Regions from separate parts of the Neobacillus sp. BF23-41 genome, predicted to be linked through region 2. Evidence: riboswitches for the same ligand, from Rfam matches in the RefSeq annotation. Region 2 holds a riboswitch; each other region holds the start of a gene.
What was found. Region 2 has a riboswitch for thiamine pyrophosphate ahead of thiM (hydroxyethylthiazole kinase). Riboswitches for the same ligand answer to the same signal wherever they lie in the genome.
Positions count from the first base shown of each region.

Region 1: another riboswitch for thiamine pyrophosphate. It lies ahead of AB7942_RS28420 (thiamine phosphate synthase); the one in region 2 lies ahead of thiM (hydroxyethylthiazole kinase).
Region 3: another riboswitch for thiamine pyrophosphate. It lies ahead of thiC (phosphomethylpyrimidine synthase ThiC); the one in region 2 lies ahead of thiM (hydroxyethylthiazole kinase).

Region 1 is NZ_JBGBPR010000042.1:15,778-22,114, reverse strand. Features, by position in the region: gene AB7942_RS28450 (YwaF family protein) at 1-61, opposite strand, end outside; gene AB7942_RS28445 (aldo/keto reductase) at 430-1,272, opposite strand; gene AB7942_RS28440 (thiazole biosynthesis adenylyltransferase ThiF) at 1,356-2,414, opposite strand; gene AB7942_RS28435 (thiazole synthase) at 2,369-3,136, opposite strand; gene thiS (sulfur carrier protein ThiS) at 3,138-3,341, opposite strand; gene thiO (glycine oxidase ThiO) at 3,352-4,482, opposite strand; gene AB7942_RS28420 (thiamine phosphate synthase) at 4,466-5,071, opposite strand; TPP riboswitch at 5,224-5,332, opposite strand; gene AB7942_RS28415 (DUF1284 domain-containing protein) at 5,510-5,926, shown strand; gene AB7942_RS28410 (FbpB family small basic protein) at 6,229-6,337, shown strand, end outside.
Region 2 is NZ_JBGBPR010000011.1:81,734-88,070, forward strand. Features, by position in the region: gene tenA (thiaminase II) at 1-140, opposite strand, end outside; gene AB7942_RS17330 (acetylornithine deacetylase) at 103-1,428, opposite strand; gene thiW (energy coupling factor transporter S component ThiW) at 1,445-1,957, opposite strand; gene thiE (thiamine phosphate synthase) at 1,941-2,612, opposite strand; gene thiD (bifunctional hydroxymethylpyrimidine kinase/phosphomethylpyrimidine kinase) at 2,609-3,427, opposite strand; gene thiM (hydroxyethylthiazole kinase) at 3,443-4,255, opposite strand; TPP riboswitch at 4,337-4,446, opposite strand; gene dcuS (DcuS/MalK family sensor histidine kinase) at 4,525-6,117, opposite strand; gene AB7942_RS17360 (response regulator) at 6,181-6,337, opposite strand, start outside.
Region 3 is NZ_JBGBPR010000007.1:148,725-155,061, forward strand. Features, by position in the region: gene AB7942_RS13395 (TRAP transporter large permease) at 1-847, opposite strand, end outside; gene AB7942_RS13400 (TRAP transporter small permease) at 849-1,346, opposite strand; gene thiC (phosphomethylpyrimidine synthase ThiC) at 1,984-3,768, opposite strand; TPP riboswitch at 3,911-4,025, opposite strand; gene AB7942_RS13410 (Ger(x)C family spore germination protein) at 4,199-5,407, opposite strand; gene AB7942_RS13415 (spore germination protein) at 5,404-6,337, opposite strand, start outside.

The sequences.
Region 1 (6,337 bases), on a different contig from region 2:
ACGTTACAATATGGGGAATAGAAAACAACGTGAAATTCCGCATTTCTGTAACAGAAAACATGATTTCATCACCTCTCACTGTGCATATAAGGCGGAGAGCTAAATCTAATACTTTTCATATAAGCTGCTTATTGCCGCTACAGCTTTTTAACCTCGGTTTTACTTTATATCCATTTCCTTTATATATATTTTTAATTTCTTGTACTAATTCTCAAAATTCCTCATTACACTGAACACAGCTAGTATTAAAATGTTGTAAACTATATTTCTCCCACGCAAATCACCTCTTAGGTTAAAATACTATTGATTTTTCACAGAAAAGGGTGTCCTAAAAACTACACCCTTTTCTGGTTACTGGACTCTCTAAAAAAAAAACACTTCACTTATATTTTTAGTGGAGTGTTTTGTCTGTTTTATTTATTAAATGCTTTAAAATTCTTCGTATACTGCAGGATCTTGGTTGTTTATTCTGCCATAAGGGCGAGTTAATCCTGATATGATACTCATTTCTATTTCATCTAGGGAGAAGTCAAAAATAGATATATTTTCAAGCTGCCTTGCAGGAGATGATGATTTAGGAATGGCAATGGCCCCAAGTTGATAGTGCCAACGTAAAATAATTTGTGAAATCGATTTGTTATGATGATCGGCAATCTGTTGAATGGTATCATTTTGTAAAACTTCATTTGCTCGAGCAATTGGGCTCCAGGATTCCGTTGTAATGTTATTTTCTTCATGCCATTTTCTTTGTGGTGCTTGATTGAATAATGGGTGTAATTCGATTTGGTTAAGGCTAGGTTTCACACCTGTTTCTTTTTCTAAACGCTCTATATGTTCAGGTAAGAAATTACAGACACCGATCGAACGAATAAGCCCCCATTTTTTAGCATCAATTAATGCTTCCCAAGCTTCAACGTAAATGTCCTGTTTCGGATTTGGCCAATGAATGAGATATAAATCATAATAATCTAGATTTGCCCGAAATAACGATTCTTGAATGGTCGCAACCGCCCTGCCATAGGTTTGATAGCGACCTGGCAGTTTCGATGTAATCTTTAATTTTTCTCTTGCAACAGAACTGCGTCTAACAGCCTCACCAACCGTGCCTTCATTTTCATAATTATAAGCAGAATCTATTAGTCTATATCCCATATCAATTGCGCTTAAGATCGAATGAACACCATCATTCCCTCTTAGCTTATATGTACCCAAACCAATCACTGGCAAAGTTAGCCCATCATTAAGTGTAATTTCTGGAATTGATTTATCCATCACTAATCACTCCTTTCCATAATAATTAAGCTTAGCATAATTTTGGAAACATTTCATGGAAAGACCTTTGCTAGCGGTTGTTATTACCCTAAGTATCGATGGTATAGTGCCTTTGCTTCGGAAATATCCTTGGTTCCGTGGACTAACACCCTTCCGTCTTTAAAAATGACTAATCGGTGCGGGTCCACTGAATAAGATAATAGATACGGATTTCGCTGTACTGTTCCCCCTTGATTTGCCAATAATTTTTCTAAAGCTACTAAGTCACGTAAGGCGGGAAGCGCAGGACGTATCTGAACAGAATCTCTTCCACAAAGTACAGCAGTCTTGGTTTGATTTTCAAAAGCTAAATAGGGGAAGGATCGTTCTTTCCCACAGGTTGGACAATCTTCTTTTTTCAATTTATCTACCTGGATCATACTATGTTGGTTTTTCCACAAGTCAAAAGACACGAGTTTGTTCCGCAGCGAATCCGCATCCCCGACCAAAATTTTCAAGGATTCACTTATTTGATACGCTACGACCATGTTCACAGCTGGACTTATAATTCCAGCTGTGTCACAGGTTAATCCTCCTAGCGGAACGGTTTCAAGTAAACAAGCAAGGCATGGTGTTTTTTCTGGAATAATCGTGTAGGATATGCCGTAGCTTCCCACGCATGCCCCGTAAATCCAAGGGATGCCAACCTTTTGTGCTACATCATTCATGATCATTCTTGTTTCGAAATTATCGGTTGCATCAATCATCAGATCCACATTTTGAGCCCAGTCAAGAAGCTCGGTAACGGAGGCATCACCAATGATGGCCTCAATCAGCACCGAAGAGTTAATCGCTGTTAATCGGTTTTTAGCTGCGATGACTTTGGGAATTCGGCTTTTGGCATCTTCTTCAGCATAGAGCTGCTGTCGCTGTAAATTCGACCATTCGACATAATCCCGATCCACAATAGTTAGTTTTCCCACTCCAGCACGGACAAGTGCCTCGGCACTTCCTGAACCGAGTGCTCCCATTCCGATGATGAGTACATGTTTCGTGGAAATTAGCTGCTGCCCGTCTTTCCCAATTGGTGAAAATAGTTCTTGTCGTGAGTAGCGATTCACCCGATACTCATTCCTTCCTTGGGACTGCTGGCTGTAGCGTATCTCTTTTTCTCGATTCGTCCGGCTTCAAAGCCTAATCGTCCCGCTTCGATCGCTAAACTCATGGCTCGAGCCATTTTGACCGGATCGTTTGCTGCTGAAACAGCCGTATTTAATAACACTCCATCAGCTCCTAATTCCATCGCCAATGCTGCATCAGCTGGGGAGCCAATACCAGCATCCACAATCACAGGTACGGCCGCTTGCTCGATAATAAAGCCTAAATTAACAGGATTGATGATCCCTTGACCGGATCCAATTGGCGAGGCCCCTGGCATGACCGCATGACAGCCCACTTCTTGGAGCTTTCGAGCTAAAACCACATCATCGGATGTATAGGGGAGGACAATAAATCCTTCTTTCACTAACTCTTCCGTTGCTTTAAGGGTTTCAATTGGGTCAGGAAGCAAGGTGTGATCACAGCCAATTACTTCCACTTTAATCATATCGCAAAGTCCTGAAGCTTTCGCTAGTTTCGCGATCCGGACCGCCTCTGCGGCTGTTTTTGCTCCAGCAGTATTAGGCAGAAGCTTATATTTTTGAGTGTCGAGCTGTTCTAAAAAATTCGGCTGGCTTGGTTCAAAGATATTCATTCGTCTCACCGCAAACGTGAGGATTTCTGCTTTCGACACTTCCACTGCTGCCTTTTGGATTTCAAAGCTTGGATACTTTCCCGTACCAAGTAACAAACGTGATTGAAAGGATAATGAACCTATTTTTAACATGTCAACCGCCTCCTACAAAATGGACTATTTCGATTCGATCTTTAGCTGATATTCTCGTACTTTGGTGCTCTAACCTGGTTAATATATCACCGTTTACTTCCACAACAACGACCTTATCTTGGATGTCATAGTGTTTGAGAACATCTGAAACACATACGATATTCTCGGGTAATTGGATCCACTCGCCATTTACTACTACCTCCATGGTTTTCCTCCTAACTAACCGTTTCTTTGTGCCGTTCTAGGTGAAAAGCAGAGAGTAGTTCCTGATCTAGTAATCTACCTGACACTAGGTCCGCAACTAGTTTCCCTGTCATCGGGCTTAATAAAATTCCATTTCGAAAATGGCCTGCTGCAATGAACAACCCACGCCTGCTTGGATGTTCGCCCATATAAGGGATTCCATCGCCTGTCTGCGGTCTGACTCCAGCCCATACTCGCTCCCATGCTGCCTCCTTAATCTGAGGAACTAATTGAGTCGCTCTTTCTATCAATGTAGCAATCCCTTCAGGAGTTACCTTGGTATCAAAGGTATTTTCAATCACAGTCGCACCTATATAAATTTCTCCATTTCGTTTGGGTACTAAATAACAGCGTTTGTCGGAGAAAATGGTCGCGTTGATCATCGGCCTTTCTGTTCTAATCGAAAAGCATTCTCCTTTAACAGGATAAACAGGAATATCGATTCCTGATTCTTGCATTAATTTCGCCGCCCAAGCTCCAGTGGCAACAACCACCTGTTCACAATGGATAACGCCGTTGCTGGTGGTTACCCCTTTAACCTGACCGTTTTCATAGACAAAAGACAGAACCTCCGTCTCTTCATATATTTTGGCACCAAAATGTTCCGCGGCTTTTGCATAGGCTTTTGTTAACTTTGCTGGTTGTACATGCCCATCATGAGGGAGATACATCCCTCCAGCTACACTTGGTGAAAGAGATGGTTCCAGCACACGAACTTCCGTTGCATCGAGCCAGGTAATGGTTGGATCCCATTTTTTTTGGAAGGTGACCTGTTTTTTAACTTCGAGCGCTATTTCTTCGGTTTCGGCAATTTTCACCATTCCTTTATTCACATACTCAATATCAATTCCCGTATATTCAAATAACTCACTTGCGAGCGTTGAAAACATCGCTTGACTTTTTAAAGCTAGCTGGAATAAAGGACCGTCTTGTTCCAGCTCTGCTTGTGCTGCCAACATTCCGGCAGCCGCACTGGATGCTTGGCAAGCGACTCGGTCCTTCTCAATTATGACGACTTTTCTTCCCCTTTTTGCGAGCTGATAGGCAATCGAGGACCCGATAATTCCTCCTCCAATAATGGCCACATCAAATGATTTTTCCACTTTGTTCATCTCCATTTAATACATTTAGGTAAGCCTTAACTGCTGCTAATGGATCGTGAGCATCTAAAACTCCTGACATGACTGCGATCCCTTTTGACCCTGCTTGAAGTACCTGCCCCGTATTTTCAGGTGTGATTCCGCCGATGGCTATTACCGGGATGTCTAATTGGGTGAGCCTTGCTAATTCCTCTAGTCCTTTTGGGGTCTTACCCGGTTTTGATTGCGAAGGAAAGACATGGCCATATAGCACGTAATCAGCACCATTCTCTTTTGCTTGTTGTCCTTCCTCGTAGGAGTGGATGGAGTTCCCGAGCAAAAGCTGAGGAAAATATTCTTTCACAAGCGCTGCATCCAAACTATGGAAGGTTAATTGAACTCCTCTAGCCCTGGTAACGCAGGCAACATCGACTCGGTCATTAATGATAATCTTTGATAGTGGGATGTTTTCATTTGTTAACCGTTGGACGGCTTGGAAAAGTTCCTGTGCTGTTTTTTGTTTTTCCCGCAAATGAATCGCGGTTATATAAGGATGAATTTCGCATACAATTTCACATAACTGTTCGATTGGCATATTTCCATTGGAGATAATATGTAACTCTTTATCTTTTATACTAGTTGAAATACCCGTCCCTCCTTTTAAGCAGATTCCGAAGATCGAAGGCTTAAAGTAAAAAACAAAAAACCACTTTCTTTAGGTAAGAAAGTGGTCGAAAATTCGAAATAGAAACATACGTTCTTCAAATATCCCGTTTTCCACTTCCCTACGCTGGTATTACCCAGATCAGGTTCATAGAGTCCCGAAGTAGTACTTCAATCTCAGCCTTTTAAAAAGGCACCTCTAGCGGAATTGCGTCATTTATTTAATTGTCATGTAATGATTTCCCTGCATGGCTAATGTTAACACTTCAGGTAGAAATGTCAAATGTTTTTCTTATTTATGGTAGAATAAAACTTATAGATGTTAACCGAATTACAATCATAGTTTACTATTAATATAAAAAGGGAGTAAACAAACTGGGGGAGAATAATGTATAAGCTACGAGGACATCATCTTTTTTGCCTTCTAGGCTATCGGGGAATGGGCTATTCCCAAGAATACGTGGAAAATATGACGCTTTTGCATCAAACCTTGAGAAACTACCCAAAAACGTTGATTCAGCTTGTAAAGGGACCAGATCAGTTGTGTGAAAAGTTCCCTAATTCAGGTGAATACCATTGCCAAGACGACCAGATCTATGAAAGAGATGCCGTTATTTTAGACAAAATGAACCTTAAAATCGGACAAATTCTTAGATGGGAGGATATTGAGTCCCATATCCTAAAACATGTCATCCCCGCCGATATTCAAGTTGTCTGTGAAACTTGTTCTTGGCGTTCTTACGGGGTTTGCGAGGAAGGTATTCGAGAGATTCATGCTGGGAAGGGCTTAAGAAAAATTCAATAAACTTCATCTATAGTATCGTGACAGTAGAAAGAAAGAATCGCAGACAGCATATTCCATACGAGAACAATTCGCTATGATTTGCAAATTATGGATATACAATACTTTTGGAGTACAGAGCCAAAATCTCTACTATCTTTTAATGGAAATATAATCTGTCACAAAATGTTCAAAATTAATAATCAAAAAAGTCTAAAAATACATTATTATATTAATATAGAATAAATTCCAACAAAAAATAAAAATTGAAACTATTCTATTCTGATCATCTACTAATACGAAACATATACATCAGGAGGAACATCATGCGTAAAACGAATAACATGTCATTTCAAAAATTAGTACAGGAAAACAAAAAAGAACTTCTTAACAATAAACAAGAATTAGAAAGAATTGAAAAACTTATTGAACAAC
Region 2 (6,337 bases):
AACACATAATCCTGTTTCATGTAGCGGATAAAGGATTCAACAGGCAGATCCCCTGTACCTATACCGACTACAAATGGATGATGATGGGTTTTCTGCCATACATCATTTACTGATTGATAAAGTCTTTCGGTGAGTTTCATTTCCATACTCTTCCTTCCTCGTGTTACACCATTCCGCAATAAATACTGCTAATACTTTTGTAAAATCTAATAATTGCCGAACTTCTACCTTTTCATTTACAGCATGGGCATCTTCCAATTTACCAGGACCAAAGATGGCCGTTGGAATACCAGCTCGCCCCAGCCAGCCTGCATCTGTAACGGTGGTTGACATACCCATGGTTGGCTTTTCCGTTAACAATTTTTCATAGGCGTCAGCTAAGACCTTCGTACCAGGATGATCCGATTCAATCTCCAAAGAAGGAAAAATTTCGCCACGGTCAACAATCATTGATTTTCCGCCCCAAACAAACTGTGGCGGATTCTCGCGAAGCCAGGGATCTGCCGCTGCAACTGCACCAATATGTTGTTCTATTTCTTTAATTACCTCTTCATAGTCTTCATTCGGGTAAAAATGAACCGTAACCCATAAAGCACAGCGATCAGCCACAAATGCCGCATGCCTGCCACCTTCAATAACGGCAGGATTAATCGTATTTGTGCCGGGAGGAAAGCCCTGATAACTTTTCGTAACGGCCCAGTGGCGTTCTAAGTCTTGTAGTCCCGAAATAATCTTCATCATTTTCTCGATCGCACTGGCCCCTTTAACACCGCCACCTGCATGAATCATCTTCCTCCGGATTCCATCATGATATGTTTCTTTGCTTTGAATGGTAATCCATCCAGTTATGACGCCGCCTTGTCCTTGAATATGTAAATCACTTGTATCAACCACTACTGCATAGTCAGCTGTATAACCCCTCTCAGTGCATGCCAGCGTCCCAGCCTCTCCAACTTCTTCACCGATAACAGATTGAAATTGGAGATCACCTTTGAGCGGGATACCCAGATCTTTTAAAAGTTTAATTGCGATTAGTGATGCTGCAATTCCACCTTTCATATCGGCCACACCACGTCCATATATGTAGGAATCTTTCCGATAGGCAGAAAACGGAGAATAATCCCAATCTGTATTATCCCCAACTTCCGCGACATCCACATGACCATTTACAATCAAACTATTATATTGATCAGAAGATTCTCCAGGTAAATGGCCAACCACATTCGGATCTCCGGGATAGACATCCCACTTATCTGTGGAAAATCCCATGTTTTCTAAATACCCTTTTATAAATCCCTGGACATCATTTGTATTCCGTGCAGGAGGACTAACGGTTGGAAACGCGATAAGGTTGGTCAACAATTCGATTAATTCCGCTTCTCTCGCTTCAACTTCTTGTGAGATTTTTTCAAGCAAATCCTCTTTCATTTGTTTACTCCCATGATTAGTTTCTGATAGTGGTATCATTTTCACTAACAATCAAAACTTTCTTTCTTAAAAATACGGTTAAAATAATAAATCCAATCAACGCTCCAGCAAACGAGCTAAATATAAATAATGGAATAAACCCAAATAATGTTGCCTTTTGACCGAGAAAAAGAGTTGCGAGTGGGTAAGAAAGCAGTGCCCCAATGATACCCGTTCCAATTACTTCACCGATAAAAGCAAGATAGATCTTTCTAGTCTTCCAAAATAATAGCGAGGCCAGTAAGGCTCCAACCATACTACCGGGAAAGGCAAAAATCGAACCAGTTCCCATCAGATTTCTTAGCAGGGAAACGCAAAAGGCCTGAGCTACAGCATAATAAGGGCCTAAAAGAACGGCTGATAAAACGTTCAAAAAGTGCTGAACCGGGAAGACCTTTGTAAATCCAATCGGTATATAGAACAGGTTGCTTGAAATGGTACCAATGGCTATCATCATCGCAGTTAACGTCAGTTTATGTGTTTTGTTCATTTGAATACCTCTCATGAATACCGACACTATTTCTTAACGCTCTGGCTGCTTCGATTGGTGATTCTGCATGGCTTATTGCCGTAATAACGGAAACCCCATTTGCCCCAGCCTCCACTACCGATTGAGCGTTTTCTACCGTGATCCCGCCAATCCCAACAATCGGAATATCAATGCCATCTTTTCGTAATTTTTCGATCAGTATTGTTCCCCGTGATGGCTTGGCATCCGCCTTTGTTTTTGTCGGAAAAACAGGGCCAATGCCAAAATAGTCAGCACCACCGCTTATTGCAATCATTGCTTCTTCCGTTGAATGGACGGAAACCCCAAGGATTCTCCTATCACCAATCTTCTCTCGAACTGTGTATACCGTTTCATCCTCTTGTCCGATATGTACACCGTCCGCATCAATTGCCACAGCCAACTCGATATCGTCATTAACAATGAAAGGGATATGATGTGCTCTGCAAATGGCTTGAAGTTCTTTCGCGAGTGCATATTTGTCAGCTCCAGTTAATGCGCCGTCACCCTTTTCTCGATATTGAAAAAGTGTAATCCCACCGGCAATTGCCTCTTTTAATACTTCGGCTGGATCCTTTAAACAGTTGGTACTGCCCATGATAAAATAAACACTTAAAGCCGCTTGTAGGTTTTTCATAATTCAGCCAGCTCCTTAGCGCTTTTCCTTTTTCGATATGCCCAATGGTTAGTTGGACCATGTCCTTGCCCGATCTCCAAATGGTTCTCAATTGCCGCCTGAATAAAATCCTTTGCTATACATACTGCTTCATAAAGAGTTTCCCCTTTTGCAAGTTCAGCAGTAATTACTGCTGAAAAAGTACAACCTGTTCCATGTGTGTTCTTTGTCTGAATTCTCTTGCTGGTAAAGTAGTAATATTCCTTTCCATCAAATAATAAATCAGTGGATTCAGACTCATTTTCATCATGGCCACCCTTAATCACGACATTTTTTACGCCTAACGCATGTAGTCTTTTAGCAGACTCCAGTTTATCTTCCACCGTCATAATCGACATGCCCGTTAGTACTTCCGCTTCTGGAATATTCGGGGTGATTACCGTTGCTATCGGCAATAAGTATTTTTTCATGGCAGAAATGGCTTCCATTTGCAACAAGGAAGCGCCACCTTTAGCAATCATGACTGGATCGACAACAATATTTTGCCATTGATAATTCCTGAGCTGTGCAGCGACGGCCTCGATGATTTCAGCATTAAAAAGCATTCCTGTTTTCACCGCATCCGCACCGATATCCTCGCCGATCGCTTCGATCTGTTTTACGACTGCCTCAGCTGTCATTGGATAGACAGCATGGACTCCTAAAGTATTTTGTGCCGTTACTGCAGTTAATGCCGACATCCCGAAAACATCTAATTCCTGAAATGTCTTTAAATCCGCTTGAATTCCTGCTCCACCGCCGCTATCAGAACCAGCGATTGTTAATGCTTTTTTCATTCAAATTACCTCCAGTTATCGATTAAACTTTTTAAAAGAAGCATGTGAAATGATATCATCGGTAGCAACTAAAGCTAATTGGTTTAAAAATTCGATTTGGAAACTTCCAGGTCCCATTTCAACTGTTTTTGCCGCTGCCTTCTCTGCTGCGATTCCATAATACGTTAAAGCAGCCACTGAAGCTTGAAGCAGGTCCTTCTCCACTCCTGCAAACGCTCCAATCACAGAGGTTAATAAACAGCCAGTGCCTGTCACCTTCGTTAAAATTGGATGTCCATTTGACACGACATAGGTTGTTTTCCCATCCGAAACGACATCCTCTTTTCCAGTGATGACGACAAGACCATTCAATTTTTGTGCTGAAGTAATAGCTAGTTCAATGATATTTCCTTTTGCATCCCCAGCATCGACGCCCTTAATTTCCCACTTTTCACCAACCACATTGGCAATTTCGGCTGCGTTTCCTCTAATCACAGAGACATTTACCTCGTTCATAATTCTTTGCGCGGTTTCGGTTCGATAGCGGGTAGCCCCTGCACCAACCGGGTCAAATATGACGGGAACACCGGATTCATTGGCCGCTTTTCCGGCAATAATCATCGAATCTACTGTCTGTGGGTTTAATGTTCCAATGTTCAATACTAATGAACTTGCAATCTTGGCCATATCTGCTACTTCCTCGGCTGCATATGCCATGACCGGTGAGGCACCAAGGGCAAGAAGCCCATTTGCCGTAAAATTCGTAACGACCACATTGGTAATATTATGTACCAGTGGGTTAACCTTTCTAACTTCTTCCAACGTTTCATACAAACTATTTTTTTCCATCTCAATTTCCCCGTTTCTTTTTTTAAAATAAAAAAACCAGATCCAATAATGGACCTGGTTAGTTAGTCAAAGAAATAATTAACATTCACTTGGCTACTTTCCTACGCTGGTATTACCCAGATCAGGTCCGAAGGGTTGAAAATTTCTCCATTTTCTCTCAGCCTGTTTACAGGGCACCCCTAGTAGATCTAATACTTTATTTAACTAACTACATAATATTCCTATGGCACTAGAATGTAAAGGAAAAAATATCAGTTAACATAACATTATTATTGTTTGCTTTTATAAGGGAAAGTAACAATAAATGTTGTCCCTTTATCTTTTTGGGAAAGAATTTCTATCTGTCCATTTAATTTTTCCAAGCTTCGCTGCACTAATGATAAACCGATTCCGCGGTTTTCACCCTTGGTAGAATATCCTTTGATAAATAATCGATTTCTTACATCCTCATCGATTCCTTTACCTGTATCATGAACCTCTAAGGCAAGGACATCATCGTAATAGTCAAACCTTAAGGTAACTTTTTTATTTGGACGGTCCGCAACAGCATCTAGTGCATTATCGATTAAATTCCCTAGGATCGTAACCACTTCATGCGTTATTTCCTGCTGTTGTGGTTCAGGTAGACTTCCTTCCCCATCAATGATTAATTCACAGCCATTTTCCCTAGCAAAGCTAAGTTTTCCTACAATAAAACCTGCTAAAACAGGATCTTTAAAACGACTAATAACAAATTCTACCTCAGTTTGTTGGTGATCGACAATTTTGGTAATGTATGACGAGACCATTTGATAGTCTTTTATATGAATTAAACCTGATATTACATGCAGTTTATTCATGAATTCATGTGATTGGGTTCTCAGTGCTTCCGCGTATAGCTTTACACCAGTTAATTGTTCAGCTAATTGCTTGATTTCGGTTTTTTCTCGGAAGGTAGCAATCGCACCGACAATCTTTCCTTTGACAACAACCGGAACCCGATTGGTTAAAATGGTAATATGATTGATTTCTTGTTCTTGGTCTAATTGAGATTCCCCTGTTTCTAGAACGGAAGATAGCATTGAATTTGGCATGTAGTCATCCACTTTTCTTCCTAAAAAGGACCCATGAATGCCAGCCTTTTGAAGAAGTCGGATCCCCTCATTATTTACGAGAGTGGTAAACGCATCCTGGTCAACTGCCAAAATTCCTTCCTTGGTGGATTGAAGCATCGCACTACGTTCCTCAAGCAATTTTGCCATCTCACTCGGCTCAAGTCCAAAAAGAATCGCTTTGATTTTTCTTGCTAGAAAAAGGGCTCCTAGAATCCCAACTAGAATTCCGACTCCTACACCGATCAAAATAATTTTCCTACTTTGTTCGATCGCCTGATTAACTTTTTCTAAAGAAATCCCAACCGCTACTGCTCCTATTTGTTTATTTTCTTGATCATACACTGGAACAAACGAGCGTAAAGACAATCCCAATGTCCCTTTGGCAATGGAAATATGCTCTTTCCCTTTTAAAACAGGTCCTTCATCTCCACCGACAAAATGCAGACCTAATAGGTTGCGGTTAGGATGTGATTTTCTTGTTCCATACATGTCCATTACGACGATAAATTCAACATGCGTTGATTGTTTAATATCATTCGCAAATGTTTGGATATCCTTCTCTGCTGTTTTATTTTTAAGCCCATTCATGACAATCGGAGAGCTTGCAACAATCCTCGCAATATCTGTTGCTTTCTCGGCTTGGTTTTTCTCTGTTTCCTGTGAAATTCTGTTGGTGATTAAAATCTCGGTTACTAACAATGCCATCACGACCACGATACAAACCAGCAGGGTTATCGTCGATTGTAAACGAAGTTTTGGTTTGGACAACCCTATTTTCCACCCCAACATGATTCCCCCTTTCTTACAGGCAATCTTTTCAAGGTATTTGCGTTAAACACCGTAACGGTTGATAGGTCTACCGACGCCCCCGTAATGGATATGAATCTTGACTTTTCCTTCTTTTTCTAAGTAATCAAGGTATCTTCGAGCCGTTACCCGAGCCATTCCTATGCTTTCCGCCACTTCTTCCGCAGAAACAGGTTCTTTT
Region 3 (6,337 bases), on a different contig from region 2:
CCATCGAAACAGTTCTCATCGTCCGGGTTAATATTTTCCATACATTCGAAAATTTTGCTTCCCTATAGACAACAAAAGCTAGAATAAAAGAATACAAACAAGCTAATGCCCCAGATTCCGTTGCGGTAAACCAGCCACTCATAATCCCGCCCAGAATAATGACAGCTGGGCTTAAGGATAAAAGTCCATGTAGAAGGATCCCGCCAATTTCTGACTTTGGAACAGGGTCCGCTTTTTGGTAGCCTCGTTTTCTAGCAATAATGTAACCTGTGATCATCAAGGAAATTAACATAATAAATCCAGGAACAATCCCAGCCATAAATAAACTGGCGATGGAAACACCACCTGCTGCTAAGGAATATAAAACAAGATTATGACTCGGCGGAACTACCACACCTTGAATGGCCGATGCAATCGTTACTCCCACTGCATAGTCTGCTTCGTATCCCTTCTTTTTCATCATCGGAATCATAACTGAACCAACAGAAGAAACGTCGGCGACGGCAGAACCAGAGATATTTCCAAAGAACAATGCAGCTACACTGTTAACCATGGCGAGCCCACCGCGGATTCTTCCAACCATTAAACTTGCCAGATTCACAATTCGAGTCGCAAGGCCGCCCTCACTCATAATTTGTCCTGTCAAAATAAAGAACGGAATGGCAAGTAAAGAAAAGGAATTCATCCCTTGAATCATTTGCTGGCCCACTACCGGTAGGGGTATACCAAGATAGATAACCGTCAGTAGTGACGAGGCAATCAACGTAAGGGCAATGGGAAAACGAAGTAAGATTAAAATAACAAAGCTTGAAAGTAAGATAATGATCCCAATTGTGTTGCTGTCCAAGTTACATACCCTCCTCTATCTCTTTGTGACGAGTGGTGTTAATGTTAAAGAATTGCAAAAGCGAATATACACAAATCATCACACCCGTGACAGGCATAACCGCATAAGTGATACTACTTGGCCATTTTGTCGCCGGCAGGGTTGAATCCATCATCAATACCGTGAAGTCCCAGCCCTGGATCACCAAATATAATCCGAAAGCAAAAATAGAGGCACTGATAATTTTATCTAAAACTTTATTAAAACTTTTAGGAAATAGATTCGTGAAAGAATCAATGCCTAAATGGATATACTCTCGAAATCCCACTGCTATGGCCATAAAGGCAAACCAAGCGAGTAACAAAAGAGTAACTTCCTCTGACCAAAAGAAAACAAAATTAAATAATTTCCTGGTAAAAACTTGTAGGGTGACGACAAAAATTAAAGCAATTAACGATAGTAGTGTGAATTTTTCAAAAATGGCATCGATGACTAGACCTACTTTTTTGATTACATTCATTTGATTCCCCCCATTTGAAAACGTTTTCCTGTCTCTCATTTTATGAATCTTTCGAATGTTTTTGAATGTTCTTTTTTTAGGATAATTTGTGATTTTTTTAGGTGGAATTTGAAATCCTTTCTATTTGAATCCATTTACTTGTTTTTGTAAGTTTAATAAACGAATTAAATATAGATTAAACTTACCATGTTAACGGTATTCCATCAACTGGTTAAAATATTAGGCTCTAGCAGAAAAGGTGGACGGCCTTATAGGGGACAATCGGAAGTTTTGCACGCAAAAAGGCACAACTAGGCTATATTGCTAGTTGTGCCTTTTTCTATACTATGTATCAGATCTGTCCCGCAAAATTTTTGATTACCACAGAAAAATGTGCCAGTCACTCTAAGTAATGGCTTGTGACTGGCACTATTATTGCTCAAATCAGAGTGATGTTTTCAAGTTCCGTTTAGGCTGCTTTTGCTTTCTCTACCGAACCAGTACTATTAATTTAAGCAGGAAATCAACAATGCTCATTAACAGCACAATTTTGCTGAATCCCCTTTAAACGCTCCTCTAAAAAAGCAAGGCTAGTTTTCATTTGCGTAATTTCCTTTTTAATCTTTTGAACATTCATCCGTATAACCTCCCAAGAAAGTTACTGATATATGTTGCCCCCAGATTGCTTAAACTCCTTAGCTTTTTCCTTCATACCTGTTTCAATAGCTTCATTCGTATCAAGTTTGTTTTCTTTCGCATAATTACGAATATCTTGAGAGATTCTCATGCTACAAAATTTTGGTCCACACATTGAACAGAAATGTGCTGTTTTTGCACCTTCCGCAGGTAAAGTTTCATCATGATATTCTATTGCTCGTTCAGGATCTAAAGATAAATTAAACTGATCTCTCCAACGGAATTCAAAACGAGCTTTTGATAAGGCATCATCTCTTTTTTGGGCTCCTGGATGTCCTTTTGCCAAATCAGCAGCATGGGCGGCAATTTTGTAAGTAATAACCCCTACACGAACATCCTCTCTATTCGGTAATCCTAAATGTTCTTTAGGCGTTACATAACAAAGCATAGCTGTACCATACCAACCAATCATTGCAGCCCCAATTGCAGATGTAATGTGATCATAACCAGGTGCTATATCAGTCGTAAGAGGTCCAAGTGTGTAGAATGGTGCTTCCTGACACACTTCTAGTTGTTTATCCATATTTTCTTTAATTAGGTGCATAGGTACGTGTCCAGGTCCTTCAACCATTACTTGTACATCATGTTCCCATGCAATTTTTGTTAGCTCTCCAAGAGTCTCTAATTCTGCAAACTGCGCTTCATCATTGGCATCAGCAATAGACCCAGGACGTAAACCATCCCCTAAAGAGAATGCAACATCATAAGACTTCATTATTTCGCAGATTTCTTCAAAATGAGTATATAAAAAACTTTCTTTATGGTGGTGTAAACACCATTGTGCCATGATTGATCCACCGCGGGATACAATACCTGTTAACCGTTTTGCCGTTAATGGAACATATCGTAAAAGAACACCAGCATGAATTGTGAAGTAATCAACACCTTGCTCCGCTTGTTCGATCAAGGTATCACGGTAAACCTCCCATGTAAGATCTTCAGCAACACCATTTACTTTTTCAAGTGCTTGATAAATGGGGACGGTGCCGACAGGAACAGCTGAGTTTCGAATAATCCATTCTCTTGTTTTATGAATGTTTTTACCTGTTGATAGATCCATAATATTATCAGCACCCCAGCGTGTCGCCCAAGTCATTTTTTCAACCTCTTGTTCGATGGATGATGAAACAGCAGAGTTACCAATATTCGCGTTAATTTTAACATGAAAATTACGTCCTATTATCATAGGTTCTGACTCTGGATGATTGATATTAGAAGGAATAATCGCTCGACCTTTTGCAACTTCTTCACGTACAAATTCAGGTTTCATATTTTCCCTTATTGCGATAAATTCCATTTCAGGAGTAATAATTCCCTTTTTTGCATAATGAAGCTGTGTGACATTTTTCCCTTTTATTGCACGTAATGGTTTGCGCTTCAAACCTGGAAACACGTTATGATTGGCACGAGGATCATTTTCTTCCTTATACCCATTATCTACAGGCTTAATTTCTCGACCTTCATATTCTTCAACATCTGATCGTTCATGAATCCATGTGCTTCGAATAGCAGGAAGACCTTTTGAAATGTCTACAGAATAATTTAGATCCGTATAAGGACCGCTTGTATCATACACGCGTACTGGAAGGTTTTCCTCTTCACCAAACGTACCTGTTGTCGGGCTTAACTCAATTTCACGCATTGGTACTTTAATATCGGATCTCGAACCTGTTACATATACTTTTTTACTTCCTGGAAAACTAGACATGATGGAAATGTTTTGTTCGTTTAATGAAGTCGTTGACATAATATATCTCTCCTTTTTTTGAATATAAAGGACGAGATAAAGAACATAACAAGTGGAAAAGCGTATAAAAGTACATCAAAAAGCCGGGCCCATAAATGGTTGGACCCGGCTAATATGTATGCAGAAGTATAGGTGCAGTAAAGTTTGTCAATTCTAACTTCCCCACGCTGGTATGATCCAGATCAGGTCCCAAGAGTCAAGAAACTTCATCGTGTTTCTTTCTCAGCCCAACTTATTGGGCACCCCTAGTTATTTATATTCAATTAAGTTACATTATATATGAGTATCGGTAAAAATGAAATACATAATATTATTTAAAGTGATATAGTCGTTTTAGATAGTATGTCTAGGATAGAGAGAAAGGTTAGATATCTTCTTGCTTGGGTTTTAAGAAGAATAATTCTTTTTTTGTACCCTAAAAAAAGAAGTCTTACTTGTGACCTGACGCTCCATAATCTTTCATTGTTATTTTTACGTTGTAGTAAATTGGAACCTCACTGAATGTTTGATCCCAATCTTTTTTGACTTTTTCCCATACTTTCGGATGCTCAATTCTTAAACGGTTTCCAAAGCCAGCAACGTCTACTCGATATTCCTTTTGCGTTTTTTTAATTGTATGAACAACCAATCGTTTTACTTCTTTTTCGGTGGATTCTTCTGCCCTTTTTAGAAATGTATTATCAAAAGAGTTACCTGAAACCACCCAATTCTCAGATAATCGCCCTTCTGATTCGATGTTTACATCAAAAGAGATATTGTTTCCCTTAACATGAGAGGTGATTTTACTTTTCATAGACTCAAGCTCATATACAATTAGCCCACTCGTCTGTTTATCAAAACTTTTCACCACACCGCCTTTCCCCTTGCCTGTTATCCATGTTATCCCCTCTAATTCCTCTTCATTTAAAAAACCACGCAGTTTTTTTGTCTTTCCTTTTATCACGGCAGCTCCTGCAAATTTCACTTCTCCATTAGCCGAGATCACATTTTGCAAAAGAAAACTGGATCCTGATTGTAGCTTACCGTCTAATTTAATAATCGAGATAGGAGGCAAAATTCTTGTCGTTCGATAGGCATTATCTACCATTCCAAACAGACGAAATGCTGGAACTTCTCCTGCTTTCTTTGATACTAGGGTATTGGTAGCTCTCCCTTTACTAATAAACATAAGGCAGCTTGGTCTAAAATCATTATCCCGAAGATATTGATCAAGTAATCGATCTAAACTATACGATCGTGCAAGTTTATCACCGATTACAATGACTTTCATGTGACTGGCATTAAAAGGAAGATCCGTTACTAATGATAATTCACGAACCTCTTGAAGGATGGAGTCTCCCGTTTCAGAAATATTAACATAAGATTGTTGTTGCGATCCCCCTTCTTTACTCATTGAACTTGCTAATTGTGAGGTAATAAGTTGATAAGTTGTAGTAATCTGATCTTTTTTGGAATAGCCTTCATCTTGTTCGTTTATCTTTTTCTCTATGGTTGACTTCTTCCCTATATCGAATGCCACCCCTACACCCAAGCTTAGCTCTTCAATTTCATGACTGCTCCAACAGCCTGTAAGAGAAAAGAGTAAAAGGACAGACAGCGAAACCAAGAGAAATCGTATATTGTTATGACTTAACTTCATTGTTTTCTTCCTTTCCATCTCGCGATAATAAGAAGGAGAAGTGGTAGTAAACCAAATAAAAACAATGCAAAATTGCTAATCATATCCCCAAGTTTAAATAGATCATTGATATTTTTGGGGGTGATGGAAATGACGAAAATAAGCGGAAGTAAACCAAACATAAATGAACTAATGTTCTTTTTCGAAAGTTGAGCCAGCCCTAAAGCACCTACGTAGTAGCTGATGGTAAAGGTAGTAAACATTTGCATAATCCAAACCACCAGCAACAAAGAATCAAACCGTTCAAAGATCAAACCGGTTACCTCAAAACTTCGTATCAAATCAAGTGTTGGCCATGTTCTCGTGACCACTTCATCGACGGATAACGCTCCGATCACCATCACAACGGTTATCCCATAAAAAATCAATGGAACGGAAATTCCAATTAGGACCATTTTTACTGCTTTGTTTGGCTGTTGCATAAACGCCATGATGACCAGCAGGACTTCTGGACCTGTAAATGCGAGAGTCGTCGCCTTTACTCCTTTTAGCACAGGGATGAATCCAGTCCCCAATACCGGGCGTAAATTATCGATCTCAAATATTTTTAGGCTCAAAAAGGCTACTAGCAAAAAAAGGAAAATCGTAATAGGTAATACAATTTCAAACAGACGGGCAATCGGGTTGATACCGCCTATGATCAGATAGAGACCTACCCACATAAATGGCATCATAATTGCCCAGATAGGGGTACCTTCCAGCAAAAAATACCTTATTACTTCCGCCATTGAACGGAGTTGAAACCCGGAAGTTAAAAGAAAATAACATACTATAAGTAAACTAAGTAACCCGCCCACCCATTTTCCTACAATTTCACGGCTGTATTGATAAATTGTTTTTTGGGGAAACTGTTGGCATAATTTGACCATGATCACCCCTGCGATTATCGCG